3 regions of the Variovorax sp. LjRoot175 genome follow, and region 1 is predicted to be linked to each of the others. Evidence: riboswitches for the same ligand, from Rfam matches in the RefSeq annotation. Region 1 holds a riboswitch; each other region holds the start of a gene.
The links. A riboswitch is a leader RNA that binds a small molecule or an ion and turns the genes downstream of it on or off. The one in region 1 is predicted to bind glycine.

Region 1 (9,639 bases):
ACTGAAGGCGGACCGTTGCGGCTCCCTAGGCAGGCAGTCCTGACCAGAAATCGGTGAGCAGGCGCGCGAAGGCATCGGGCTGCTCCACTGCACTCAAATGTGCCGCGTCAAGAAAACGCAGCTGCGCGCCCGGGATGTGCCTGGCAATTCCCTCCGACATCACCGGCGGCGTCGCCTCGTCGCTACTGCCGGCGATCACCAGCGTGGGGCACGCGATGCTGGCGTTGCTGGTGTCGAGGTCGATATTGGAGACCGCCCCGCACGCGGCTGCGTAGGGCTCGGCTGAAGTGGCCTCCAGAACGGCCCGCAAAGCAGTCACCTGAGCCTCATCATGTTGATGAAATCCCGGCGTAAACCAGCGCTGCATGGCGCCTGCGGCAATCGACGGCACACCCTGAGTCAACACCGTTGTGATACGGGTCTGCCACATAGCGCGTGCGGCATCGTCGTAGCGGCTGGCCGAGTTGGCAATCACCAAGCTGCGTACCAGTCGTGGGTGGCGAGCGCCCAGCGACTGGGCCGTCATGCCGCCCAATGAAAGACCGACGAAATGCACCGGCCCCACCGCTTGGCTGCGGATCAACTCGGCCGCGTCATCGGCCAAGTCTTCCATGGTGTAAGTACCGGCGCCGGCCGGGCTACGACCATGGCCCCGGTGGTCGTATCGCAGCACGGTGTAGCGGTCTTCCAACGCGACGGCTACGTCGTTCCACATGGTCAGATCACAACCCAGGGCATGGCTCAGCACCACCAGCGGGCCTTGCCCTTGTTGCACAAAATTCAGGTGGGGCATAACGCTTTCCAGCAAAGGGCGATCAGTCGAGTTTGGCGCCAGATATTTTCACCCGCTCAGCCTGCACTTTGAAGTCTCGCGCCAAGTAGTTTTTGTACTCCTCGGGCGTGGAGCCAACGGCCACATAAGAATAGGCGTCGATTTGAGTGCTGCGGAAATCGGGGGCCATCAGAATCTTGCGAACGTCGCTGGCGATTTTCTCCACCACGGCCGAGGGCGTTCCCACGGGTGCCACGAGCCCGATGTTGAAAGCACCGTTGATGTCCTTCACGCCCGCTTCCTTGAACGTCGGCACTTCTGGCAAGGCGACACTGCGGCTGTCGCCGGAAATAGCCAGCGCCTTCATCTTGCCCGTCTTGACATGTTGCTCGATGACTGAAACACCGAGGATCGCCGAGTCCACCTGACCCGAAATGATCTCGGGAATCAGGGGCGCTGCGCCTTTGTAGGGCACGTGCACCATCTCCAGATTCTCCTGTTTAGCAAACATTGCCAGGGGCAAATGGACAATACCGCCGGCGCCGGAAGAGCCGTAGCTCATCGGCTTGTCTTTGGCGCTACGTGCCAATTGCACAAACTCTTTAAGCGTATTGGCCTTCGAGTTTTGCGGCACGATAAAGACCATCGGAACGGTGATCAGCCACGAGATGGGCGCAAAGTCCTTTTCAGCGTTATAGGGCAATTTCTTGTACAGGTGCGGATTCATGGTCAGGGCCGCCTCCGTCGCCGCAAACAAGGTGTAGCCATCGGCCGGGCTCTTGGCGACGAATTCGGCACCAATAATCTCGTTAGCGCCTGTTTTGTTGAGAACGAGTACTGGCTGGCCCCACTCCTTGCTCAGCCTGACGCTCAAGGCCCGAGTCAGATTGTCCACAGGGCCACCCGGGGAGTAGGGAACCACGATGGTCACCGGCTTGGCAGGGAAAGTCTCGGCAACCACGCCGTGCGCAGCAACAACAACAACAAGGGACAGTGCGATTTTGAAAAGATTTTTCATAGAAGTTGTGTGAAACGGGATCGGGTTACAGAAGCAAGACGATTGGTTGATTTTTGGCAGAACGCTCGAAATATGGCCGCCAGAGATGATGCACTTTGCTAGGAGGCGCATGAAGAATGCCCCCATGTAAGCTGACTGCCTAGAACGATATCGCGCTCCCAACCAAGCGCGATAGGACAAATGCGCGCTTGAACTTGGATTATTGCGACATCATCGGATGGGGCGGCGGAGCTTTCATATTCGCACGGCTTCGCAATTCTATCGATCTCGTCGCACTCGGGCGAAAATTCCATAATTGGTCGACCTGATGACCTGCGGTTTGGAGTGATGGCGGCGAGTTGTCGCTAAGGGAAGCATGCTTGGTCACAGGCGAGCATCGATCAATGTCCCGGATTAATAGCCTAGGAATTCTTCATGAAACTATATTGGTCATCAACATCTCCATTCGCAAGAAAAGTTACCGCAAGTGCCCACGAGCTAGGGCTAATCGACCGGTTCGAAACGATTCCAACTCGCGTCGCACCGAACAAGCCTGACTTAGCCTTATTGCCATATAACCCGCTTGGGCAGCTTCCGACACTCGTTCTAGATGACGGGACCGCGCTCTACGACAGTCTCGTAATCATCGAGTACCTCAGTCATATGGCAGGTGGCGCTAAGCTTATTCCGCTGTCGCCGGAGGCGCGAATTGAAGAGCTTCGGCTGCATGCGTTGTGCAATGGTTTTCTCGACCTGCTGGTGCAATGGCGCATCGAATCAATGAAAGATGCGAAGCAGATTGCGCTTATTAATGCGTTCAACCTGAAGTCGAGCATGGTATGGACAAGACTGGAGGCGACAGTCGAGCGAGTCGCGCAACGGCCTTTCGGGTTGGCCTCCATTACGCTGGCTATCGTTGCTGAATACGCTGACTTTCGGTTTCCAAGGCTCGGTTGGCGAGAAAAATACCCGGTGCTCTCGAGCTGGCACCAAGCTATACAGTCACGACCTTCTTTGGCCTCTACCAGATTTTTCGATAGCTCGAAGCCTCAATAGGAAAAAAATGTGGACCGTTGTAATAACCGGCGGTGCAGTGAATCTTGATGACTGATGCAAGATTTGCCGCACGGGCAGTTGCAACGATTCCATATTGATGCTTCTTATAAGGACTACGGCTTACGGCCTCAAAGGCCACCAAATTAGGAAATACAAGATGTCAAAACTCGAGCGCAAACTGATTCCCACGCCTGAAGGTCAGGTCGAATTTCTCGTCGAAGGTAAGGGCCCACGCATTGTTCTGCTCCCCTCGCTGGCAAGAGGCGCCACTGATTTCGATGAAATTGCACCAATAATTGCTGCGGCTGGATTCCGGGTTTTGCGACCTCAGCCACGCGGCATAGGCGCGAGTGCGGGGCCGACCGAAGGCATCACATTGATCGATCTTGCCGCCGATGTTGTGGCTGCGATCGAAGCCGATTGTGCGCCGGAGAAGCCTGAAGCATTGTGTGTGGTGGGCCACGCGTTCGGCAACTGGGTCGCGCGGGTTCTCGCCCATCATTGGCCTTCGATGACAAAATCTGTCGCACTTCTCGCGGCTATTATTGGCAGCACAATATCGCCCGAGCTCTTGATTTCCGTGAATGTCGTATCTGACAATTCCAAGCCGGAAGCAGACCGCCTATTTTATTTGGAGCGTGACTTCTTCGCTCCCGGGCACGATGCTTCCGTTTGGTTGAGCGGGTGGCATACAGAGGTCTCTAAATTTCAGCTCGCGGCGACGAATGCAACGGCCGACAGTAGTTGGACCGAAGTAGGCAAAAATTTGCCGGTACTCTATGTTGCGCCTGAATTTGACAAGATTGCACCTGTACCCGAAGAAGATTACTTGCGAGATCGTGTAGGCCACCTCACGACGATGGAAATCATCCATGGTTCTGGCCACGCACTTCTTCCGGAGAAGGTTTCGGAGGCCGCGGCTGTGCTTGTCTCATTCGCCCAGTCCATCATGCGCGGCGAAGGTGGCCTACCTAGGCCTGTCTAAACTTCGAACGTGTGTTTCAAAGAGCCGGCATCTTTGCGGCTAAAGATTTTCCCGGCCCCGCTTTTCACGCGGGGCCTTTTTCCGCAGCTCAATTTTTTTCAGGAGAATTCCATGAGCATTCAGCGCATCGAACCGGGCGCCCGCATGAGCAACGCCGTCGTCCACGGTAACACCGTCTATCTCGCCGGCCGGGTCGGCGAAGGCGAGAGCGTCACTGACCAGTGCAAGAGCGCACTTGCCGACATCGACCGCCTGCTCGCTGCCGCCGGCAGCGACAAGTCGAAGATCCTGCAGACGATCATCTATCTCTCGGATATCGCCAATTTCGGTGAAATGAACGCCGTCTGGGAAGCCTGGATCGATCCAATCAACCCGCCGGCCCGCGCCACCAGCGAAGCCAAGCTCACCACACCGAAATTCAAGGTCGAGTTCATCGTCACGGCGGCGATCTGATCGCTCCGATATAGGAACCAGGAAGCAGGCCTATCGCTCTGATAGGCCGGCAATCGGGACTCGAGGAGTATCGTTTAAGGGTACGGGAGAGATCGGTCACCTGCCCCCTCCCAACCGCCAGCGTCGTGGCAGGGAAGTCCGTCAACTTGGGGATACCGGATTGATGAAGCGAGCCAGGCTTGGCGAATGGGCAGATCATTGCAGTTCTGCACAAGCAGACGGCGGGCGCGAAGCTCGCCGACCTGCTGAGGAGCTGTTAGAGGTAGCTCGGCTGTCGCTCAGTGCATTTCTGCCTCGGTCAAGCCGCCATCGGGATTGATCCTGCTTGAAGAACCAACTACTGAGTGAGCCAGATTTGTATAAACTGACTTTCTCGATCGCGACAAGTCTAAATCCTGATCACTCTTTACCATTCTTTCGTAGAGAGAAGCCCATTGCGGCGATATAACGTCATCCAAGCTTACTTTTGATTGTCGTGCTTGCGATGGGGTCATTGCAAATTGAGCTCGGAAACATCGATTGAAGTGAGAGCTATCGGAGAAACCGGTGATCGTCGCGATTTCGGTTATTGACTTGGGGCTATTTAAAAGAAGCCAATATCCATAAGCGAGTCGAAATTGACGACAATATTGCTGGACCGGTTGCTTCATTTCCTGCTGGAAAAGCCGTTCTATCTGCCGCTTAGAAACCCCCAAGGATGACGCAAGAGATTCAACCTTCAATGGCTGCTGTCCAAGATTTCTTTCGATGATCTTGAGCGCCCGAAGTACTCTCGCATCGCGTGGATTTTCTCTTGTTTCAGAATTCTGCTCAGTTTCGGTGGGGGAGGTCGAAAGCTCTTGCGGCGCGGGAATCTCGGCGCCGATAGCGGCATAATGACGCTCTAGAAGCCATGATCCGAGTTCCAGCGCCGCTAGCCCTCCTGCACAGCTAACTCGCCTGCCGCTCACGACCAAGTTAATGCCGGAGATTTGCTGCACCTCTGCAAAACGGGTATCTCGGTCGACGCCCCGATACCAATCCGTTGCGCAGGGCAACCTATCGAAAAATCCGGCTTCGATTAGCACAAATAGTCCCGAACCTGTCCCCACAAGAGTTGCGCCCTTCATATCGGCGCTTGTGAGTGCTTCCAGAATCGATCTGCGGTCCTCGACAGGAGCAGCTGTCTTCCCGCCTATCACGAAAACGTAGTTGCAATCGCGAGCAGCGTGCAGGGGCGCTGTCGGAGGTACTTGGACCCCGCAGGTCGTTTGCGCTGGCTTTTGTCCTAGAACGATATATTCAAAGTCGACTCCGACCGCGGCTGCGGGGTCGGTGCAATGCTTCAAGATATAAACCAGGGCAGAGTACGAAAACATCGTGAAGCCCGGAAGGAGGATGAAGCCGACCTTCACTCGCCGCCGCGCCAGCTTGGCGGGTTCGGCCTTCACACCAGATACCGGCATCATCGTGGACTCTCCTGCCAAAAGGTCGGCAATCGTAGCAGTTGCAGTATGTCCGCGCGCAATCGGATGCTCATGGCACTTGTCGCATAGAAGGTAAGCGGATGGCCGTCCGATCCTTGACGACTGCGACCGGCGGCACGCGGCAATTGGCCGCTCACGGCGGTCTCGCCGGGAGGGCACTTCATCGATTGCCAGCGGTGCGGCAGGAGATTGTCGATGCGGCTGGCCATGTGCGTGGGCAGGCGCTGCAGGACGTCTTTAGGTACGCGTGCGGATCAGGGCCGCAGAGCTTGCCGCCTGCACCAGGCTCATCACGACGGCCGCGCGCTGGCCGGCCAGTTCTGATTTTTTCAACTCCCCTGCCTCACGTTCCAGGCTTGGCGCTCGAACAACGAGAGGCTGGTTGGCTCCCGACCCCTTGCGGCACTATCGACTTCCAGCAACGATCCGAATAGACTTCGTCATAGCAGGAGAGCGGGCCGCGCGAAGCGGCTCCACCGAAGGCGCAAACTCCCATAAACGCTCAGGTCGGCTCACGTGATGAGCCTGTACTGCATCAACTGTCAAAGCCGTCTGGAGAGCCATCACGTCATGTGATGCACCGAAGGAGCAAACCTGCTGCGGGCGCAGCGGGTGAATCTCTCAGGTACCGAGGACAGGGGGAGCGGCAACTTGGACGCATGGTCCGGTTGCTTTCTTTTCGAGCTTCCGTTTCTCCGCGTTCAAGCGCTGCAACCTCATAGGTTCACGACATGCGCGTGATCGTTCTCGGCGCCGGCCTGCTCGGGATATTCGTACCACAGGCAGCGCGCTCGCGCCCGCCCTGAGCGAGCTGAATGCCGACGATCAGCTCTCCGCCCCACTCGACGACCCCTATTTCGGCAATTGACCACTTACTTCCAAGGACACCAGAGAATGACAACGCAAGGACCCGACGCACGCCTGACCCAACTCGGCATTGAATTGCCGACGGCGGTCGCCCCCGTCGCCAACTATGTGCCGGCCCGAAAGAGCGGCGCGCTGATCTACATCGCGGGCCAGGTGCCGACCGCCGGCGGCAAGGACCAGTACGTGGGCAAGGTCGGCCAGGACGTCTCGATCGAGAACGCCCAGAAGGCGGCGCGACTGTGCGCGATCAACATCCTTGCCCAGCTGCGCACGGCGCTGGGCGGCAGCCTCGATGGCGTCGCGGGCTGCGTGCGCCTCGGCGGCTTCGTTAATTCCACCCCCGAGTTCGGCGACCATCCCAAGGTGATCAACGGCGCCTCCGACCTGATGGTCGAGGTGTTCGGCGAAGCGGGTCGGCATGCGCGCGCCGCAGTCGGCTGCAATTCGCTACCGCGCAACGTCGCTGTCCAGGTCGATGCCATCTTCGAGTTGGCCTGACGATGAACCACGCCGCGGCCTGGGCTGACGGCTGTGTACCGATAAATGCGCTGACCGGCTTCCTCGGCAGCGGCACCCACGCTGCTGCGCCATTTGCTGGCCGATGCCGGCGTGGCGGACACGGTGGTGGTCATCAACGAGTTCGGTGAGGTCGGGCTCGACCACCTGTTGGTGCGCGCGAGCTCGCTGAAGAGGTCGTCCTGCTGAGCTCGGGCACTCTACGAGTTCGGCCGGGCTCTCTTGGCTAGACAGCGTTTCAGCGCGGGCGCCATACACGACGCGACGCGGACCAACCGTGAAGACCGCCTTTTAGATGAAGAACTCGGTAATCTAGAACACTGGAAATGCTTATATGGGCGCCTCCCGGATTACAAGCAACTTGTGTGTAAAGGATCAGGAGGCAGGGCTGCAGTCTATATCCGGCCTGTTGTGCAGGGGTGATGCCTGCTGGCCCTGATGGTATTCGCTGACGAGGCTCCCAACTGATCATCGAGTTTGGTGCTCTTGATCCATATCGGAGTGTTCCCATCCCGGTCCGACCTGTCTGGCCCATCACACGCGTGGTCGCTTGCTCTCCTTCGAAGCGGTAGTTTCTAGGTTCCTGTCAGTGCACTGGCTGCCACGCCGCAGGTCTCCACGCCTGTCCGCGTGCCAACACCACCATATCGTGCGCGCCAGCTTGTTGGCCACCGCCGACGACCACGCGGTATGGCCGGCGCTGGGCTTCAAATTTGACCCGGGTGTTTAGCCTACCCTGATCCTTTTTAAGCGGTGCCATCGCAAGAACAAGGCGGTGCGCAAGATCGACCCTGCCTCCCGGGCGACTGTGTATTCCGCGATGAACGAACCGGCGATCCTGAAGCAGTGCATCCCCGGCTGCGAAGAGGTCGAGGAGAGGTCCGACGGCGAGTTCGCCGCGATCGTGCGCTTCGAATTCGGACCGCTAAAGGCGCGATTCAGGGGCAAAGTCCGCCTCTTCGATCGGGATCCTCCGAACGGCTATCAGCTGGTCGGCGAGGGCGAGGGAGGCGTTGCGGGCTTTGCCAAGAGCTCAGCCGTCGTGGCCCTGGCGGACACACCGGAAGGGACAAGGTTGACCTACCAACTGGAAGCGAATGTCGGCGGCAAGATCGCTCAGCTTGGCCAACGCTTGCTCATGTCAACGACCAAGAAGATGCAGGAAGGAGGAGGCGTAGTCGATCTCGCCGCGAATGAGGTGCTCGAGGCGCCATGATGCTTCGCGAACTCAGCGCGCCGCGATGCACTCCACTTCGACACGAGCGTTAAAGGCCAGTCCGCTCGATCCGAACGCGCTGCGTGCGGGAAATTTCCCCGCCGAGAAATAGGTCTTGTAGACGTCGTTGAAGGTGTTCCATTCATTCATGTCGGCCAACATCGCGGTGCACTTCACTACGTCGGCAAACGTGTATCCATGCGCCTCCAGTGATGTCCTGATGTTCTCCATCACTTGTTTGGCCTCCGGCTGAATCCCGCCAGGTGGCAGCTTGAGGCTGCCGGGGATGTTGCCAATCTGGCCTGACAGGTAGAGCGTCGGACCGACTTGCACTGCCTCGGAAAATGGAAGTGTTGTGGGAAGAACCTTTCCGGAGTTCAAGTGCTTTGGAGCCGCACAGCCGCTGATTAAAACGATCGCCAGGCCAGCGAGCGCTACGGGAAGTATCAAGCGGCCGGCAGCGCCAACGCCGCAAGACAGTGGATTTGCTTGAAAGTGCTTGGAACTCATGGGGTACCGATCGCTGCAAGAAACTTGTCGATGTCGCTCATGTCGTTGAAGACAGACGGCGAGATGCGTGCGTGATTTGCGCGCAAGGTAATTTCGATCTTCGCGGGTGCAAGGCGAGGCGCCAGCTGGGATGCGTTGAGATAGGCGAATGTCACGATGGCGGAGTTGGAATCGGTCGGCGTCACCACTTGAAAGCCTCTGGCCCTCAGGCCGTTCTGCAAAGCGTCGGTCATAGGCTTTCGATAGGCTTGGATCTTGTCGGGGCCCACGCTCTGAATCCAGTCGATCGATGCCGCGCATGCCGCCTCGATCGCACTTGCTGGGAACGATCCCATGAAATACCCAGCGACCGAGTTGATCTGAACGCTCTCGTATGGGACGCTGCCCGGCGGATCAAGCGGATACACATGAAGAATTGGAGCCGCAAAGTTGCGGGTCTGGCGATAGCCATACCATGGGCGCTGGAGTTGGGGCAGAAGGCTCTTGCGCACGTACAGAAGCGCGAAGCCGAAGTCGCCCATGAGCCACTTGTAGGTTCCGCAGGCGGCGAAGTCCACACCTGCCGCCTTGACGTCAATCGGCATGTTGCCGGCGGACTGAATCAGGTCGACGTACACGAGCGCCCCACGCGAATGCGCCAGGTCGCATACGGCCTTGAGGTCATGGGTAAATCCGTTGTACAGCGACACATGCGAAATCGCAACGAGCTTGGTTCCGGGTGAGATTGCCGCATCCAGAGCGGAAAGTGAGATGCGGTAGTCCGCGTCCATTGGAACGGTGATGACGTTCACTCCCCGGAGC
Region 2 (9,639 bases), 370 kb from region 1:
GAAGCACGCGAGTTCGGTGGCCCTGCATTTCGAAAGAGAGCTGCAGCGCCGCGCGGGCGTGCCCGAAAACACGCTTGCCGCAGTCGACGCCAAGACAAACGGAACGCGCCGCAAGTCCTGGTGGCGATTCATCTGTTGAATAAAGCCCCGCTTGTCGCGTTGGTCGTCCAATGTCCCAGAGCGCTTAGGCCGTCCTACAGCCGCTGCACAGGGGGCATTCGATCGCCGCTCTCCGGCAAAGCGACCGACCTCACATGCCACGACCGCGCACCCACCACTGCTTCAAACGGCGCAGCAGCGGAACCGGACGCTCTGCTTTCGGAATGCAAGCCAGATGGTTGCCATAGAGCTCGCGCTGGATTGACAGGGCAGACCGGAGAGCACCCAGGTTGTGCGCTGTGTACGACCAAACGCCTTCGACAACAAAATTGCCGGGCCTGCCCGAATCTGGCTGCGGCCGAGCATGAGCTTCCGCGGCACCGATGCTCCTCAGCAGCTCGATTCGAGCGGCGGCGATCATCATGCCGTCTCCGTCCATTTCGATCTCCCTTGTCAACGCGAAGTGCACGTTCTGGATGCTCGGGAAGTGCTCGGCCAGAAACATCGTGACCTCCACCAGCAAGAGCGGACCGAACTTGCGTCGCTCGCTTCCCAAACGGGGCGAAGGTAGAAAGCGGGCGATGCGAACTTCCGACCTGTCGGGGCTGACTTCGACCGGGTCTAGGGAGCCCAGAAAGCGATCCCGATCATGAACGAGCATGGGCTCGCCCAATTCGTAGCCCCGCGAGTCCCCGCCCGCAAGGTGCAGTTTCTCAAAGATCAAGATGAACAGAGTTGGTTTCCGGCCGTTCAGCGGCCGAATATCAGGAGGAGTAGGAGAACACGTTCTTCTCGCGCCAGCCCGCTGTATTTCGGCGATTGATAGTGAGACGTTTGCTCCACATATGTTCAGCAACGTTATAAAACATAAGCACCCAGTGGAGCGCCAAGATCGCCCGAGCTTGGCGCGCGCGGTCTTTCGTCGCAGGTCCCTTCCATCACATGCCAGGTAGATCTGCTTGATCTTGTCGATGGACGCCAATACGAGCTCGTCGGCGACAACGCGGCGGCGCTGGCCTTGTCCGCGGCGCTCGATGCACAAGATCTGTGGGTGCCGGCGATCCGCCCACCGACCGTGCCTGCGGGCACCGCGCGCCTGCGCATCACGCTGAGCGCAGCGCACACGCCGCAGGATGTGGAGGCGCTGGTCGATGGCCTCGCTTGCGCCGCCGGGAGTTTGAGATGAACGGCTGCTTCGTCACCGGCATTGTCGGAGGCATAGGCCAGCAGCGCCAGGCACTGCGCGTGGATCGACGATCCTCGCTCTTGCCCTGGAGCAAGTCTCCTTCGCGCCGCTCCGCCTGGACCAAGTTGACCAGCCGATCGACTGGTCAATGCCTGACGCATTGTTGACTACTAAGAAGCACCAACCCGCGCCCCCTGCTTCATGCCCCGGGGTCGGGCCCGCCCGATGGCGAACTATTGACTGCCAGCGATGGTCCGCATAGACTGCGATCCAGCAGGAGAGCGGGCCGCGGGAAGCGGCTCCACCGAAGGCGCAAACTCCCATAAACGCTCAGGTCGGCTCACGTGATGAGCCTGTACTGCTTCACTGTTAAAGCCGTCTGGAGAGCCATCACGCCATGTGATGCACCGAAGGAGCAAACCCGCTGCGGGCGCAGCGGGTGAATCTCTCAGGTACCGAGGACAGGGGGAGCGGCAACTTGGACGCACGGTCCGGTTGCTTTCTTTTTTCGAGCTTCCGTTCCCTTTGCGTTCGAGCGCTGCAACCTCAAGGGTTCTCGAAATGCGCGTGATCGTTCTCGGCGCCGGCCTGCTCGGCGTGACCTCGGCTTACTACCTCCAGCAACTCGGCCACGAAGTGACCGTGATCGACCGGCAGGCCACACCGGCTGCCGAAACCAGCTTCGCCAACGGCGGCCAGATCTCGGTCAGCCATGCCGAACCCTGGGCCAACCCGAGCGCGCCGCTCAAGGTGCTGCAATGGCTCGGCAAGGAAGATGCACCGCTCCTCTTTCGCATCCGCGCCGACATGCGCCAGTGGCTCTGGGGCCTGCAGTTCCTGCGCGAATGCACGCCGGCGCGCACGCGCCACAACATCGAGCAGATCGTGCGCCTGGGCACCTACAGCCGCGACACGCTGCAGCAGCTGCGCCGCGACACCGGTCTCCGCTACGACCAGCGCACCCAGGGCATCCTGCACTTCTATACGACACAGAAGGAATTCGACGGCGCACTGAAGCCGGCCGAGCAGATGCGCGCACTGGGCTGCGAGCGCCAGGTGATCTCGGCCGACGAGGCGGTGAAGATCGAGCCCGCGCTAGCCCACATCCGGCCCCAGTTGGCCGGCGCCACCTACACGGCCGAAGACGAATCGGGCGATGCCAACCGCTTCGCGCGCGAACTGGTCGCACTGGCCTCTGCGGCCGGCGTGAACTTCCTCATGAGCCACACCGTGACCGCGCTGCGCGAAGCAGGCGGCAGCATCGACCACGTGGAAGCGACAGACAACGAAGGCCGCTTCCAGCGCATCCGCGGCGATGCCTTCGTGCTGGCGATGGGCTCGCTGAGCCCGTTCTACGCCGCACCGCTGGGCATCCGGCTGCCGATCTACCCGGCCAAGGGCTATTCGGTGACCTTGCCGGTGAAGGACGCTTCGAAGGCGCACCAGGTGTCGCTGACCGACGACGAATACAAGCTGGTGTTCTCGCGCTACACCTCGGACAGCGGCGACCGCCTGCGCATCGCCGGCACGGCCGAACTCAACGGCTACGACCGCGACCTGAACCGCGTGCGCTGCGAGGCCATCGTGCGGCGCGTCGAAGAACTGTTCCCCGGCGCCGGCGACACCAGCCGCGCGCAGTTCTGGACCGGCCTGCGGCCGGCGACGCCCAGCAACGTGCCGCTGATCGGCAAAACGAAGCTGCCGAACCTGTTCCTCAACACCGGCCACGGCACGCTGGGCTGGACCCACGCCTGCGGCTCGGGCAAATCGATCGCGCGCATCGTGAGCGGGCTGAGGCCGGAGGTCGATTTCACGTTCACCGGGCTGGAGCATGGGACACAAGGCACCCGGCAGACTGGCTCCTCTGCTCCCTGGATGCCTCTCTGAACCACCCGTCCTGCTGCACATGGCTCAGTTGCCTGACAACCAACGGGGGCGCAGAGCGCCCTGGTCGGCGGTGGCATGAAGCATCGGCTGTGTCGATTTCTGCAACGCGCTGGATCGTTTATTCACCAGTTGATCGTTCGCTCGGGTGCAATGGAAGAAGCCGCTTGGATGCGGCCGCTCGATGTGTGCTCAAAGCCCTGTCGAACCGCCCAACGAAGCACGTGTCGAAAGAAGACCTCTGGCAGGAACTAATACGCCCGTAGCCATGCTCCACACCTCATTGACCGTCGTGGCCAATTGCAGGGGCACGCGTTCGTTGGCGGGGCGTTCAAGCACCCGCGAACGTTCCACCGCCTGCGCACTGGGTCGCGAACGCATATGCATCGGCGGCATCCGAAGGCGGACGTTACCGATGCAGGGCGCCCGGGCCCCGAATCCCTGCACCTGAAGCACATTCCTTTTCGCACGCTGCAAATGTCCAGCCGCTTGCAGATGTTTCGCGAGGTTCATTGGACGCTCCCTGTGAGCTGTTCGACTTCGGGCCGCGACGCGTCAGTCTGCGGCGTCCACGATCCTGCCGGAAACACGGACGGTAGATCTCGAGTTCGCAAGCTGATGCTCAAGTTGAAAGCTGAAGTCCGCTGCTATGGCGCCACGCCATCTCAAGGTGAAAAGTGCCTCGTTCCCGAAGGGCGAGCCGACCGCAAAGTTATGGCGGGTGACCTCCATCAACACGGCCACCTCGGTTCCTTCTCGACGAATGTCGCCTCGGTAGAAATGAATCCCATCGGCACCGACGAAACTTCGCCCTTTGACGACGACCGCGCCACTGCCGAGCGATCGAGTGTCCATGGTGAACTGAATCTGGTAGATCCCCGCCTTCATTCGATCGCCGTTTCGGCTCTCAGCTGCGCGCATCTCCCGAGTGAGAAGGTCAAGTTCCTTTGCCAGCCTGCGCGCCTCCTTACAGGCCGATTTGTCACCCGTCTGCAGCAACGCAAACTGCTTCTGATACTCGTCCGACAAGGCTGTCCACTTGTTGAATATGTCATCCATGCTTCAGAGAGCATACCCAACGAGACATCGTCGCGGGTCGGACGATGGCCACTTGTTGTGTGATTCTCTTAAAAGGACGCAATGATTCATTCATAAGTTCCGCGACGTACCATTAGTCCTGCGTTCACGCTTGAATTAGTCGCCACTCACTCCGGTCTTGCCGATGTCCGGCTGCAGTCCGAAATCGTCGAGTGCTTCAATCAATTTCAACTGCAGGCTTCGCGGTCTGACCGGCGCGAGTTGCGTGCTATGGCAACGGATATGTCGACCGACGTCTGAGCACGCACGAGCAGCTCCCGTGCGACATGAAAACTTTGGACTCCATTACGGCAAGAGTCTATTAAATGCACGCCAACTAACGAAGTCGCTTCGCGAAAAATGCACGCTTGTCTTGTAGGACGGTGCCCAAGAATACGGCCTCCCCGACGCTCGCCACCGTACGATGTCGCCAATGAATAAGAAGAGAAGGACTTGAACCATGAGAATGCGCAGCGAGGAAATGGAGACCGTGCCCCATTGCTTGGATGACTTGCCAGCAGGGCCCAAGTCCGCATCGGATGGCACGATGTTTTCACGCACCGTGGCCAGCTTCTTTCGCAGGAATGGCACCGCGCCTGATTCAGAGTCGATGGCCACCAAGGTTCGGCCATTCGGGCAGACGCCGGAGGTCGACCGGCGTGAGCCGACGGGCGCGCAGCCGAGTCTCTTCAGGCACTGGGATGCCATCAGGACAGAAGGCATCACGGCATCGCAGTTCATCGCGTTCTTGCAGCCTCTCGCCGACCTGGATGGCATCACGGTCTCCTACACCTACAGCGATGAAGACGGCACGGAGCACGTCTACAACCACAGGCGCGGTGAGTTCGGGAGCGTGAATCCGCTTTCCCGGGCGATTCAGGAGAAGAAGCTGTCCAAGGAGAAGGCACTGACCTTCGCGCTGAACGAGGAGGGTCGGGTCTGGATCGAGAGCAACTTCATGGAGCTGAACGAACTGAAGTAGACGTTCGAATCCGAGCGGACCCAGTTTCCAATGAGTTCCAGTATTGGTGCAGACATGAGGTGGCTCGTTGCCACCATGTTCCTGCTGTCCTTGGCCTTGCCCTGCGCGGCAGAGTCAGGTGCGGGGACGACGAGTGCAACAGCTCACATCGGCTTCACGGTGCACGTGCCCCCGGTTTTCAAGGTCCTGCAGACAACGCACCTCGCCGGTGGCCACGAATACCGGGTGTGGGTGAAATGAAGGCCATCGCGATCAACGGCAAGGAATATCGATTCGCCCGCGTCGGCGAGACGACCCTGTTCGTACCTTCCTCCAAGGACGCCTTCATTGTTCACGGGCTATAGGTGCAGCTGAAGTTGCTCCGATCCGGGCCCCCCTGCGATGCGCATTCCATCTCTTCAATTCCCTCGCCTCGGCCTGCGGGCCCGCCTGTCCGTGGGCATGGTCGCGATTGTTCTGCTGACCACGCTGGGCGTCACCACCGCCGCGCTCTACTTCGTGAAGCGCAACATGCAGACGGCCATCGCAAACGAAGAGTTCGAACGAATCTCCTCCATCGCCGAGGCTGTGGATCAAAAGTTCCTGAGTCGGCGCACCTTGCTCAAGACCCTCGGCGACAGCGTGGAGGCGCATCACCTTGCGAACACCGCGCTGCTGCAAGACTTCATCACGCAGCACAAATCCCTGAAGGATGCATTTGCCAACGTCGCCTTCGTCGACGTGAACGGCGATCTGGTGGCCGGCCTCAATGGCCCACTGCGGAACGGCAGGATCAATATCAAGGACCGAGAGTACTTCCTGCAGACGGTCGCCACCAAGGCGGGCGTCATTTCTCAGCCCTACCGCAATCGCCTCAACGGCATGGCGCAGGTCGCCATGACCGAGCCGGTGCTCGACAAGCGTGGTGAAGTGGTCTACGTCATCTCCGGAGCCATCAACCTCAGCGAGCACAACTTTCTTGGCGAACTTGCCAACGTCAAGTTCGGCCAGAGCGGCTACATGTTCATCACGAACACGGATGGCATCGTCATCGATCATCCGGACAAGTCCCGGATTCTCCGGCGTGCGAACGCCGAGGGAGCGCGCAATCCCCCGACGGAGCTCGCCATGGCCGGATTCGAGGGTGCGATCGAAGCCAAGGATCGCACCGGCATGCAGGGGCTCTACGCTTTCAAGCGCATCAGCCAGACCAACTGGGTGCTCGGCTGCATCTACCCGCGAGACGAAGCCTTTGCCCAGGTCGAGGAAATCGAGCGCTACACATGGGCCGGCGCCCTGCTCCTGACCGTGCTGGTGGGAGGCATCGCCTTCGTGGTCATGCGCTCCCAGCTCATGCCCTTGTTACAGCTGCATGAACACATGCAGGTTTCGCGCGCCGTCTCGAACTACGCTCCCTTGGAGCAGGTCGTCCCCAAGGACGAGATCGGCGATCTTTCGCGCACCTTCGATTCGCTCATGCTGGAGCGCCAGGTCGCTCACGAGCGGCTGCGGTCGAGCGAACGGTTTTTGCGCGATGTGACCGACAACCTGCCCGCCGTCGTCGCCTACTTCGATCGCGATCAGCGCTGCCTTTTCGGCAACAAGGCGGGACTCAGCATGCGCGGCAGGACGAAGGCCGACATCGGCACCATGACGATGAAGGAGTCGCTGCCGGAGGCGGTCTACGAGCAACTCGTCCCGCAGGTTGCCAAGGTACTGGCGGGCGCGGCGACGCGCTGCGAAGGCACCTACGATCGCAATGGCAAGGAGGGTTTCTTCGAGTGCCATCTGGTGCCCGACATCCGCGATGGCGGCCAGACGGTCGGCTACTACGTGATGACCTTCGACATCACGCGCCAGAAGGTGGCCGAGCGCGAGCGGGCCGCGGGCGAGGCGCGTATTCGCGCCATCACGGACAATCTTCCGGCCCTGGTGTCGCACGTGGACGCATCCTTGCGCTACACCTTCGTCAACGCGCACGTGCGAGCGCTGCACGACAACGCCGAACTGGTGGGCCGGCTCATGGCCGATGTGCGCGGCATCGAGGACTTCCGGATGGTCGAGCCCCATGTCCGCCGTGCGCTCGCCGGGCAAACAGTGAGCTTTGAGAAAACCGGCTATAGCACGCGCGGGACGAGCCAGAACTGGTACCAGACCCACTACATCCCGGATCGCGATTCGGAAGGCGTCGTGCGGGGCTTCTATGCGATGACCTTCGACGTCACCGAGCGCAAGCGCGCCGAGATCCGCAGCGCGGAGAGCGAGAAACGCTTGCGCGGCCTGACCGACAACGTGCCGGCGCTTCTGACCGAGTTGGACCTCGACGAGCGGGTGGTCTTCTGCAACGGCCGTTACCAGACCTGGCTCGGCATTCCGCCGGCTTCGATGATGAACCGGCCCATTCGGGAGGCCGTTGGCGACGCGCACTACGAAATGCGCAAGCCGCTGCTGGCACGGGCCTTTGCCGGGGAGGAGGTCGCCTTCGAACAGACGGCCAAGCTGCTGATCGGCGAGCGAACCTTGCAGACCATTTACCTGCCTCAGAAGAATGAAGAAGGCGAGGTCGTCGGGTTGTACATCCTGGCGAACGATGTGAGCGACCTGAAGCAAAAGCAGATGCAGCTGGACACCCTCGCGCGTGAAGACGCGCTCACGGGCCTGCCGAACCGCCGGTCCTTCGAAGAGCACGTGCGCGAGGCATTCGCCAGATCCCGGCGGTCCCACCTTCCGGTCTGTCTCATGTTCCTGGACATCGACTACTTCAAGTCAATCAACGATTCGCTGGGCCATGCGGCGGGTGACGCGGTGCTCAAGGAGTTCGGCCGTCGGCTCAAGGAGAGCGTGCGTGAGACGGACATGGCGGCGCGCTACGCCGGCGACGAGTTCGTGGTCCTGCTCGAAGGTGTCACCGATGCCGACGAAGCGCGGTTGGTCGCCGGCAAGGTGATCAGTGCGATGCAGCCGGTATTCCACCTTCCAAGCCGCACCTTGCAGGTGACGACGAGCATCGGCGTCGCGATCTCGGAAGGGGATGAGGACTTTCCCGCGCTGCTGGCATGCGCCGACTCGGCGCTGTACGCGGCCAAGAAAGAGGGAAGGAATCGATTCATGATGGCTGCTTCGAGATCCGAAACCCAGCGCGGCTCTTCGTGGCAGCGTCAAGAATCCATGGCCCGGTGAAATCCGAAAGCATCATCGACGCCGCCATCCCCGTCGTCGGCCCGGAGTTCACGATCGCGTTCCAGCCGTTCGTGGATCTCGAGCTGAGGGAAGTGTTTGCACATGAGGCGCTCGTTCGCGGCGTTCATGGGGAAGGGGCGCTCGAGGTGCTCGGCAAAGTGCAAGCGCGCCATCGCTTTGCCTTCCACCAGGCATGCCGAGTGAAGTCGATCGAAATGGCATCGATGCTCGGCATGCAATCCAGGCTCAGCCTCAACGTCGCCCCCAACGACGTTGCAGGGCCGGCGGAATGCTTTCATACCGCCATTCGCACGGCCGAGCGGGTCCGCTTTCCCGTCGATCGCCTGATGTTCGAACTCACCGAAGGCGAACCTGTCGCCGACCTGCCCGCGCTGGCCGCGACCTCTCGCGCTTTCGAACGCTTCGGATTCACCTCTGCCATCGACGACTTCGGTGCGGCCTATGCAGGCTTCGAACGGCTGGCCGCTTTTCAACCGGATATCGTCAAGATTGACATGAGCTTCATTCGGGACATCCACCTCAGCGCCGTGCGCTTCACGATCGTGAAGGGGTTCGTCGCGATCTGCGACGAGCTTGGGATCCAGGTGATCGCGGAAGGCGTGGAGATCCCGGAGGAGGTCGACGTGCTGCGCCGGCTTGGCGTGAGGCTGTTCCAGGGCTTCCTGTTCGCGCGCCCCGCCATCGCCGTGCTGCCGGCCGTTGCGTGGAATGCGGCCTGATTAGCACGTGGTCGTTCGTTCGCACCTCCAATGGCGACATGTCGCGACTGCACCTGGAGCGCCGTGCTTGCGCGCGAATGCGATTCATGGCCGTTCCATCCGAATGTCTCCGCAGCTGCGGCGAGCGTTTCTGGCGACCCATGTGCGAGCCTCATGCAAGGCGATGATGCGATCCGCACCGATATTGGGTCAGCGAGAAGGGCGGGATGCGGGTGCGGGGTACTTTCCTCCCGAGGCGTATGGGAACAGAATCGCACCCCAGCAATGGCAATTGCGAAATGCGCGGCAAACCCCAAGAGGCATCGACGGCAACGAAGATCGGGCCTCTTGGGCGAAGGCGAATACGCGCAGATGCGGCACACGTCTGTCGCGGCGACCGGTGAGTGGCGTGCGTGCGATGGCCTGTTCTCGCGTGAAAGTCATCAGCAGCGGGCGGGAAGGTTCGATGTCATCAGGAAACGACTCGCCATCAGCGCGAAGCCCACCCCAATATCGCCGGAGCCTACTGCCGC
Region 3 (9,639 bases), on a different contig from region 1:
CTCGCCCAAGGCCGCGATCGCCTGGCAGGCCTCGCCCGAGTGGCTCTTCAAGGCATCGACCGGCCGCGCGGTGCGCATGCCCACGGTGAGCGAGCTCTATCAAGGCTCGATCGAGGGCAACACCATCCTCAACAGCGACCCGACGCTGCGGCCCGAGCGTTCGGTCACGACCGAGCTGAGCGCGGAACGCGATCTCAAGCGCTGGGGCATCGACGGCCTGCTGCGCACCACGCTGTTTTTCGAACGGACGAAGGACGCGCTCTACAGCCAGCAGCTGCGCCCGGGCGTCACCACGGTGCAGAACGTCGATGCGATCCGCACCCGCGGACTGGAGCTCGCCTTCCAGGGCGTCGACGTCGGCATCCAGGGGCTGGAGCTCTCCGCCAGCCTGACGCTGGCCGATTCCGAGATCACCGCCAACCGCGGCTTTCCCGCCAGCGTGGGCAAAGCGCAGCCGCGCGTGCCGCGCACCCGCGCCACGCTGCTCGCCACCTACCGGCCCGACGCCCGCTGGTCATACTCCATCGGCGCGCGCTACAGCGGCAGGCAGTACGGTTCGCTCGACAACAGCGATCCGAACGGTTCCGCCTACATGGGCTTCAGCAAGTACTTCGTCGCCGACGTGCGCGTGCGCTATCGGATCGACAGGCAGTGGAGCGCAGCCTTCGGCATCGACAACCTCAACAACAACAAGTACTGGGCTTTCCACCCCTACCCGCAACGCACCTTCGTGGCCGAACTCAAGTTCGACCTTTGACTTTGACTCACACTCCCAAGGACCGTCCCCATGAACCTCTCGATCGCCATCAGAACCCTCGCGCTCTGCGCCGCCTTGACGGGTGCCGCCGGTGCTTTTTCGCAAACACCCGCCGCCGTCCAGGTGCGCGACGCCTGGGTGCGCCAGTCGGTGCCCGGCCAGAGCGGGACCGGCGCTTTCATGAAGCTCACCGCGCCGGCCGGCGCGCGGCTGGTCGGCGTCTCGACGCCCGCGGCCGGTGTAGCGGAAGTACACGAAATGAAGATGGAGGGCGACACGATGCGCATGCGCGCCGTGCCGGGCCTCGATCTGCCGGCCGGCAAGACCGTCGAGCTCAAGCCTGGTGGCTACCACCTGATGCTGATGGACCTCAAGCAGCCGCTGGCCAAGGGTGCCAGCGTGCCGGTCACGCTGCACTTCGAGGACGCGAAGGGCAAAACGAGCACGTTGGAACTCAAGCTGCTGGTGGGCGCGCCGGCCGATGGCGCGGCGGCGCCGGCGCACAACCACAAGCACTAGCTTTAGCGCCTGCCGCGGCGACAAAAGCGCATCCCCTTGGAGTAAGCTGCCCGGACAAGAATCACTCTCCAGGAGACCTCCCCATGAGCGACGCGAGCAAGCCTTTCGCCTTCAGCCAGTTCGTCCCGGGCTTCGACTTCCTCCAGAGCCTTGCGAGCGGTGCTGCGGGGAGCGCGAGCACGGTGCCCGGCATGCCGAGCCTGTCGAGCTGGGTGGCGCCGACCTTGAGCGTCGAAGAGGTCGACAAGCGCATCCAGGAACTCAAGACCGTGCAGTACTGGCTGGAGCAGAACGGTCACGCGCTCAAGGCCACCATCCAGGCGCTCGAGGTGCAGAAGATGACGCTCTCGACGCTGCGCGGCATGAATGTGCGCATGGAGGATCTGGCCAACGCGTTCACGCGGCAAGCGACGGCACCTGTCGCCGCGCCGGCGCCGGCGCCGGCGCCGCGCGCTGCACCGCCGGCTCCGCCGCCTGTGCCGGAACCGGAGGACGAGCCGGAAGACGAACCCGAAGACATCGAGACGCCGGTCGCGGCAGCCCGGGGCAACGGGCGCGGCAAGACATCGGCGACTGCCGTCGCATCGTCGGACGCATCCGCCGGCGTGGTCGACCCGCTGCAATGGTGGGGCGCGCTCACGCAGCAGTTCCAGCAGATCGCCAGTTCGGCCCTGCAGGACGCGTCCCAGCTGAAAATGCCGGACATGGCCAAGCCGCTGGCCGATGCGGTCGGCAATGCGATGGGCACCGCATCGGGCAAGAAGCCGGCACGCAAGACGGCCGCGGCCGCCACGAAGAAGGCGCCGGCTGCGCCCGGCGCGGCCAAGAAATCCACGGCGCCGGCGCGCAAGCGAGCGCGCGGACGCTGATCCCCACACCGAATCACGCCAGAGAGCCGAGTCCATGAAGCTGTTTCCCTCCGGTCACGCCACCCATCCGCAATGGCGCATGGCGGCCGGGCTCGTGCTGGCCCAATTGCGGGCGCAGATGGCGTTGCCCGACTACGCACGTTCGCCCACGCTGGGCCTGCTCTACATCACCGACCACTACGCCGAGGATGCGCAGGAGATCCTCGACCACCTCGGCGCCGAGTTGCCCGAGATCACCGACTGGTCGGGCACCGTGGGCATCGGCGTCTCGGCCAACAACGCCGAGTACTTCGACGAGCCGGCACTCAGCGTGATGCTGTGCCAGCTCCCGAGCGACCAATACCGCGTGTTCTCGGGCGTGGCGCCGCTCGCCAGCACCGAGATGAGCGGCTTCGCGGCGCACACGGCGCTCGTGCATGCCGACCCGGCCACGCCCGAACTCGCCGAGCTGATCGCCGAGATGGCGGGCCGCACCGACACCGGCTACCTGTTCGGCGGCCTCTCCTCGGGCCGCGCCGGATCGCTGCAGTTCGCCATCGGCGGCAACGGCAATATCCGCGGCCACGGCGCCGCGGGCGGCGTGTTCTCGGGCGGGCTTTCGGGCGTGGTGTTCGGCGAGGGCGTGCGTGTGGTGTCCAGGGTTACCCAGGGCTGCCAGCCTGTGTCGCGCGAGCGCGTGATCACCGAAGCCGACGGCAACCTGCTGCTGCGGCTCGACGGCGAGCCGGCGCTCGACGTGCTGCTGGCCGAGCTCGGCGTTTCGCTGGAGGCGCCGCAGGAGGCGATCGATGCCGTGCGCGCCACGCTGGTCGGCCTGGTCGATGCCGGCAGCGACAGCATCCGTCGCACCGGCGACCTCGGCGCCGACGTGCTGGTGCGCCACATCATCGGCCTCGACCCCACGCGTCGCGGCGTCGCGATCGCCGACACGGCCGAAGCCGGCATGCGCATGACCTTCTGCCGCCGCAATGCGCAGGCCGCGCGCGCCGACCTGATGCGCGTGTGCGCCGAGGTCCGCGAAGAACTCGAACCCCAGGAGCAGACGCTCGCGACCGCACGCGCCGTCGCGGCCGGCGAAGCCGAGGCCGCGCCCCATCCGGCGCGCCGCATCGCCGGCGCCGTGTACGTGAGCTGCTCGGGCCGCGGCGGCCCGCATTTCGGTGCGCCCGGGGCCGAGCTGCAGATCGTGCGCCATGCGCTCGGCGACGTGCCGCTGGTCGGCTTCTTCGCCGCCGGGGAGATCGCACGCCATCACCTCTACGGCTACACCGGCGTGCTGACCGTGTTCACCGCGGACGACTGAAAACTCACTGCCCTGCGTGCGCGAAAGCGCGAGAGTCCGGCGGGGAACACCGCGGAACCGGCTTTGCCGGGCCGCTGGTGTTGCCCCCGGAGAGGGGGTTGGCGGACCACACGAAGTGGGGGAGCCTGGGGGTGAGTTCAATCCCGCAGGAAGCGTTCGGTCAGAAGCACCCAGTACGCGGAGCCGATGGCGACGTTGTCGTCGTTGAAGTCGTAGCCGGGGTTGTGCACCATGCAGGCGCCGTGGCTGTCGCCCTCGCCATTGCCGATCAGCAGATAACTGCCGGGCACGCGCTCGAGCATGAAGGCGAAGTCCTCGCTGCCGGGCAGCGCCGGCGCCTGCAGCGTGACGCGCTCCGGGCCGAGCAGTTCGAGCGCCACTTCGCGCGCGAAGGCGGTTTCCTCGGGCGCGTTGACCAGCACCGCATAGCCGGGCCGCCAGTCGATCTGCGCCTTGACGCCGAAGCTCTCTGCCTGTGCCGCGACGAGCGCCTTGATGCGCTCTTCGAGCCTGCCGCGCACCTCGCGGTCGAGCGCGCGCACGCTGATCTCCAGCACGGCGCTCTGCGGGATCACGTTGTTGGCCTTTCCGGCATGGATGGCGCCCACCGTGACCACGGCCATCTGCAGCGGGTCGATGTTGCGCGACACCACGGTCTGCAGCGCCATCACGATGCTGGCCGCGGCGACGATAGGGTCGGCGGTGCGGTGCGGCATCGCGCCATGGCCGCCGATGCCGGCGAGCGTGACGGTGGCGTAGTCCGACGAGGCCATCGCCGGGCCTTCGCGCAGCGCCAGCCGGCCTTGCGGCAGGCCCGGCATGTTGTGCATCGCGAAGATCGCGTCGCACGGGTACTTGTCGAACAGGCCGTCCTCCATCATCCGCAACGCGCCGCCGCCGCCTTCCTCGGCCGGCTGGAAGATCAGGTTCAGCGTGCCGTCGAAGCGGCCGCGTTCGGCGAGATGGTGTGCGGCGGCCAGCAGCATGGCCGTGTGGCCGTCGTGGCCGCAGGCATGCATCACGCCGGCGTGGCTGCTCGCGTAGGCGAGGCCGGTGGCTTCGTCGATCGGCAGCGCATCCATGTCGGCGCGAAGGCCGAGCCGGCGCTTGCCCTTGCCGCGCACCAGCCGGCCCACCACGCCGGTGCCGCCGAGGCCGCGCTCGACCGCGTAGCCCCAGCTCTCCAGCTTCGCGGCGACCAGCGCCGAGGTGCGGTGCTCGTCGAAGGCCAGTTCGGGATGGTGGTGGATGTCGCGCCTGAGGCCGATGAATTCGCCGGCCTGCGCGTGCAATTGTTCGAGGAGTGTGCTCATGAGGCCAGCTTACTGCGGCTGCAGGTTGATCGACTTGGCGATGCTGCGGTAGCGCGCCGTTTCGGCCTCGAAGAACTTCGCCGATTCGGCCAGCGACATCGGCGCCGAAGCCACCTGCGTCTGGGCCGCGAGCTGGGCGCGCACGGCCGGGTCCTTCAGGGTCGCGCCGATCGCCTTGTGCAGGCGCTGCACCACTTCTTCCGGCGTGTTCTTCGGCACCATGAAGCCGCTCCAGATCTTGTAGGAGAAGTTCTTCAGCTCCTTGCCTTCGCTCACGGCCGGCACGTTCTTGAGCAGCTCGGAGCGCTGCGCGCCGAGCTGGCCGATCACCTTGAGCCGGCCCTGCTCGGCCAGCGCGCCCATGGCCGCGCTGTAGACCAGCACCGCGAAGTCCACCTGGCCGCCGCCGATGTCCTGCAGGAGCGGTGCGTTGCCCTTGTACGGCGCATGCATGAGCTTGATGCCGGCCTGCTGCTGCACGCTCTCGAGGATCAGGTGATAGAGCGATCCGACGCCCACGCTGCCGTAGCTCAGCGGCGCGTCGCCGGACTTGCGCGCCAGCGCGATCAGCTCGTCGACGGTGTTGGCCGGCAGGTCCTTGCGCGCGACGAAGACCATCACGGCGTCGGTCACCGGATGCACGAGGCGGAAGTCCTCGGCCTTGAGCTTGACGGCCGCATTGGCCAGCGGCGAGAGGATCACCTCGTTCGGCGAGCCCTGGAAGATGTAGTAGCCGTCGGCGGGCGCCGCCAGCACCTTCTGCGCAGCCATCGCGCCGCTGACGCCACCGAGGTTCTCCACCACGACCTGTTGGCCCAGTTCCTTGCCCAGCGGCACGGTGAAGATGCGCGCGGCCGCGTCGGAGGGTCCGCCGGCCGGGTAGGGAACCATCAGGCTGACGGGCTTCGTTGGATAGGTCTGCGCGAAGGCCGTGCTTGCGGCGAACATGAGGCCGGCAAGAAGTAGGGTGCGCGAAGGTCGGGACAACGGTTTCATCGGGGCTCCGGTGGATGCGAGCGAATCGTAGGAGTCTTCAATCCGAACGTCCAATGCATTGTTGTCTGCATTAGCATGACTTCGATGCACTACTTTGTCGGGCACCCACGATGACGCTGGTTCAACTAAGGCATCTGATCTCGCTCGCAAAGAGCGGCTCCTTCAGCAAGGCCGCACAGGCCCAGCACCTGACCCAGCCGGCGTTGAGCCGCAGCATCCGCGCGCTCGAGGACGAACTGGGTATGCCGCTGTTCGACCGGGTCGGACGCCGCAACGAACTCACCGCTTTCGGGCGCGAAGTGCTGAACCGCGCGCGCCAGCTGGTGTTCGAGGCCGACGAGTTGCGCGACAGCGGCCGGCTAATGCGCGAGGGGCAGGGCGGCGTGATCCGCATCGGCATGGGCTCGGGTCCCGGCGCGATGCTGATGACGCCTTTTCTGATGCGCATGGCGACCCGCCATCCGAAGATGCGCGTGGTCGTGTCGCGCGGCGGCACCGATCTGCTGGCGCAGGCGCTGCGCGCGCGCACGCTCGATGCGCTGGTTGTCGATGCGCGTTCGCTGAAGCCCGCGGCCGACCTGGAGCTGAGCGCACTGCACGAAATGCGCGGCGTCTTCATGTGCCGCCGCGGCCATCCGCTCGCGCGGCTTCGCAGCGCGGTGAGCTTCGAGGCGGTTCAGCGCTATCCCGTAGCCTCCACGCCGCTGAGCGACGAGGTGGCGCGCACCTTGGTCGAAGCCTATGGACCCGAGGCGCACCCGGCACTCTGCGTGACGCTGCAGTGCGAGGAAGTCCCGAGCCTGGTGGAGGTGGTGCGCCGGAGCGACGCCGTGCTGCTGGCCATTCGCGCGGCGGCGCCAGACCTGGTCGAGCTGAAGATGAAACCCGAGCTGAATGGCGTCGCGCGTTTCGGCCTCGTGACCTTGCGCCGGCGCACCGAGGCGCCGGCGCTGCCGATCCTGCGCGAGCTGATGCAGGAGTTGCTGCGCGACTGAGACTGAGACCTAGGAGGTGGCGAAAGCGAAGTCGACCTCGGGCTTGAGGCCGCTCACGATGCGCGCGATCGATTTGCCCGAGCCGCAGGCGTGGGTCCAGCCCAGCGTGCCGTGGCCGGTGTTGAGGAACAGGTTCGGCAGCTTCGTTTTGCCGATCAGCGGCACGTTGCTGGGCGTCGCCGGCCGCAGTCCGGTCCAGAACTGGGCTTGCGTGCTGTCGCCGGCGCCAGGGAACAGCTCTTCGACGCGCCGCACGATGGCCTCGCAGCGCACGCGGTTCAGGTCGCGGTCGTAGCCGTTGAGTTCGGCCGTGCCGGCGATGCGCAGGCGGTCGCCGGTGGCCGAGGTGTAGCGCGAGAACACCAGCTTGTACTCGTCGTCGGTCAAAGAGACCTGGTGCGCCTTCGAGGCATCCTTCACCGGCAGCGTGACCGAGTAGCCCTTGGCCGGGTAGATCGGCAGCCGGATGCCCAGCGGCGTCGCGTAGAGCGGGCTCAGCGAGCCCATCGCCAGCACGAAGGCGTCGCCGCGGATGCGCTGGAAGCGGCCTTCGTTGTCTGTCGCTTCCACGTGGTCGATGCTGCCGCCTGCTTCGCGCAGCGCGGTCACGGTGTGGCTCATGAGGAAGTTCACGCCGGCCGCAGAGGCCAGTGCGACCAGTTCGCGCGCGAAGCGGTTGGCATCGCCAGATTCGTCTTCGGCCGTGTAGGTGGCGCCGGCCAACTGGGGCCGGATGTGAGCTAGCGCGGGCTCGATCTTCACCGCCTCGTCGGCCGAGATCACCTGGCGCTCGCAGCCCAGTGCGCGCATCTGCTCGGCCGGCTTCAGTGCGCCGTCGAATTCCTTCTGTGTCGTATAGAAGTGCAGGATGCCCTGGGTGCGCTGGTCGTAGCTGAGACCGGTGTCGCGGCGCAGCTGCTGCAGCGTGTCGCGGCTGTAGGTGCCCAGGCGCACGATCTGCTCGATGTTGTGGCGCGTGCGCGCCGGCGTGCATTCGCGCAGGAACTGCAGGCCCCAGAGCCACTGGCGCATGTCGGCGCGGATGCGAAAGAGGAGCGGTGCATCTTCCTTGCCGAGCCATTGCAGCACCTTGAGCGGCGCGCTCGGGTTGGCCCAGGGTTCGGCATGGCTGACCGAGATCTGGCCGCCGTTGGCGAAGCTGGTTTCGGCAGCCGGTGTGGCCTGCCGGTCGATCACGGTCACTTCGTGGCCGAGTTGCTGGAGGTAGTAAGCCGAGGTCACGCCGAGCAGGCCGGCGCCGAGAACGATCACGCGCATTTCGAGAACCTTTGAGGTTGCAGCGCTTGAACGCAACGGAAACGGAAGCTCGAAAAAGAAAGCAACCGGACCATGCGTCCAAGTTGCCGCTCCCCCTGTCCTCGGTACCTGAGAGATTCACCCGCTGCGCCCGCAGCAGGTTTGCTCCTTCGGTGCATCACATGGCGTGATGGCTCTCCAGACGGCTTTGACAGTTGATGCAGTACAGGCTCATCGCGTGAGCCGACCTGAGCGTTTATGGGAGTTTGCGCCTTCGGTGGAGCCGCTTCCCGCGGCCCGCTCTCCTGCAGTGCAGCAATTGTAAGGCGGCGAGGACGCGCGCGGCTACGGATTTCTGAAGGCGAACTCGAGCTCGGGCCTGAGGCCGCTCACGATCCGGGCAATCGACTTGCCGGCGCCGCAGGCGTTGATCCAGCCGCGCGCGCCCGGCGCGACATTGAGGAACAGGTTGAACAGGCGGGTCTTGCCGATCATCGGCAGCCCGTCCCGGCTGACGGCATGCACGACCGTCTCGAGGGAGGCATGCGCCGTGTCGGCCGCGCCGGGCAGCAGCGTTTCGATGCGGCGCAGGATGGCGTCGACGCGGTCCGAATCGGGCTCGCTCTCTTCGTCGAAGCTGGCGCGTACCGTGGCGGAGACCCGCAGGCAGTCGCTGCCCGGCGTTTCGATGCGCCGGATGCCCAGCTTGCCCTGCCGGTCGCGCAGCGCGACGCGCGGTGCGCGGGTCGCGTCCTTGAGAGGGATCGTGACGATGTATTCGCGCAGGAAGCGAAAAGGCATGGCGATCTTCAGCTTTTCGGCGTGCATCGCGCTGGAGATGCCGAGCGCCAGCACATAGGCCTGGCCGCGCAGGACGACGGGCTGGCCGTCGGCATCGAGCAGCTCGACATGGTCGATGCGGCCTGCGCGCTCCTCCAGGGAGATCACCGTGTGCTGGGTCAGGAAGCGCACGCCGGCCGCGCGGCACAGGAACACCATGCTGGCCGCGAACTGGGCCGGGTCGCGCGCCGCCGGATCGTCGAGCGAATAGGCTGCGCCGGCGAGCTCGCCGCGCAGGGCCTGCAGGGCCGGCTCGATGCGCAGCGCCTCTTCGGCCGAGACCAGGCGCTCCTCGCATCCCAGATCTTTCCAATGAGAGGCGCGCGCCAGCCGGGCGTTGAAGGCGTCGGCATCAGTGTAGATGCTCAGCAGGCCCGGGTTGCGCTGGCCCGGGGGCACGCCGGCTTCGTCGCGCAACGAACGCACGATGTCGCGGCTGTAGGCGCCCAGCCGGACGAGGTGTTCGATCGGCTTGGATTTCGGCGCCTCGCCGATGGCGCGATCGAGCAGCTTCGCGAAGCGTCGCCGCAGGCGCACGTACAGCCCCACCCATTTCGCGCGGGCGGCACGGCGAGCGGCGGATTGCCGAAGAAGCTGGTCGGCCGCGGCCGCGGCCGCGGCCGTGACGACCGTGTCGACGCGCCCGCGCGCCTTGGCGGCCGGCGTGGCATGCCTGTCGACCACCGTCACTTCGTGGCCCAGCTGTTGAAGGTAATAGGCCGATGTCACGCCGAGCAAGCCGGCGCCGAGTACAACCACGCGCATGTCCAGATCCTTTTGGGATGGCATG

Region 2: linked by a shared signal. The riboswitch ahead of ACSQ89_RS39025 (D-amino acid dehydrogenase) and the one ahead of ACSQ89_RS40825 (RidA family protein) in region 1 are both predicted to bind glycine.
Region 3: linked by a shared signal. The riboswitch ahead of ACSQ89_RS03105 (D-amino acid dehydrogenase) and the one ahead of ACSQ89_RS40825 (RidA family protein) in region 1 are both predicted to bind glycine.

What each region holds. Positions count from the first base shown of each region.
Region 1 covers NZ_CAXURY020000003.1:622,287-631,925, reverse strand. The annotation lists gene pcaD (3-oxoadipate enol-lactonase) at 26-793, opposite strand; gene ACSQ89_RS40855 (Bug family tripartite tricarboxylate transporter substrate binding protein) at 816-1,790, opposite strand; gene ACSQ89_RS40850 (glutathione S-transferase family protein) at 2,205-2,825, shown strand; gene ACSQ89_RS40845 (alpha/beta fold hydrolase) at 2,983-3,810, shown strand; gene ACSQ89_RS40840 (RidA family protein) at 3,922-4,263, shown strand; gene ACSQ89_RS40835 (GlxA family transcriptional regulator) at 4,542-5,711, opposite strand; partial or broken gene ACSQ89_RS40830 (transposase domain-containing protein) at 5,897-6,071, opposite strand; glycine riboswitch at 6,166-6,256, shown strand; glycine riboswitch at 6,272-6,377, shown strand; gene ACSQ89_RS40825 (RidA family protein) at 6,624-7,094, shown strand; gene ACSQ89_RS40820 (SRPBCC family protein) at 7,888-8,328, shown strand; gene ACSQ89_RS40815 (RidA family protein) at 8,341-8,838, opposite strand; gene ACSQ89_RS40810 (aminotransferase class V-fold PLP-dependent enzyme) at 8,835-9,639, opposite strand, start outside.
Region 2 covers NZ_CAXURY020000003.1:251,513-261,151, reverse strand. The annotation lists gene ACSQ89_RS39040 (hypothetical protein) at 1-139, shown strand, start outside; gene ACSQ89_RS39035 (hypothetical protein) at 251-823, opposite strand; partial or broken gene ACSQ89_RS39030 (8-amino-7-oxononanoate synthase) at 1,088-1,285, shown strand; glycine riboswitch at 1,550-1,642, shown strand; glycine riboswitch at 1,655-1,760, shown strand; gene ACSQ89_RS39025 (D-amino acid dehydrogenase) at 1,847-3,172, shown strand; gene ACSQ89_RS39020 (hypothetical protein) at 3,725-4,228, opposite strand; gene ACSQ89_RS39015 (hypothetical protein) at 4,707-5,228, shown strand; gene ACSQ89_RS39010 (PAS domain-containing protein) at 5,610-8,387, shown strand; gene ACSQ89_RS39005 (EAL domain-containing protein) at 8,384-9,127, shown strand; gene ACSQ89_RS39000 (cytochrome P450) at 9,630-9,639, opposite strand, start outside.
Region 3 covers NZ_CAXURY020000001.1:593,323-602,961, forward strand. The annotation lists gene ACSQ89_RS03070 (TonB-dependent receptor) at 1-757, shown strand, start outside; gene ACSQ89_RS03075 (copper chaperone PCu(A)C) at 788-1,276, shown strand; gene ACSQ89_RS03080 (PhaM family polyhydroxyalkanoate granule multifunctional regulatory protein) at 1,360-2,145, shown strand; gene ACSQ89_RS03085 (FIST signal transduction protein) at 2,180-3,448, shown strand; gene ACSQ89_RS03090 (M20 aminoacylase family protein) at 3,586-4,761, opposite strand; gene ACSQ89_RS03095 (tripartite tricarboxylate transporter substrate binding protein) at 4,771-5,709, opposite strand; gene ACSQ89_RS03100 (LysR family transcriptional regulator) at 5,868-6,752, shown strand; gene ACSQ89_RS03105 (D-amino acid dehydrogenase) at 6,762-8,030, opposite strand; glycine riboswitch at 8,116-8,221, opposite strand; glycine riboswitch at 8,237-8,327, opposite strand; gene ACSQ89_RS03110 (FAD-dependent oxidoreductase) at 8,355-9,614, opposite strand.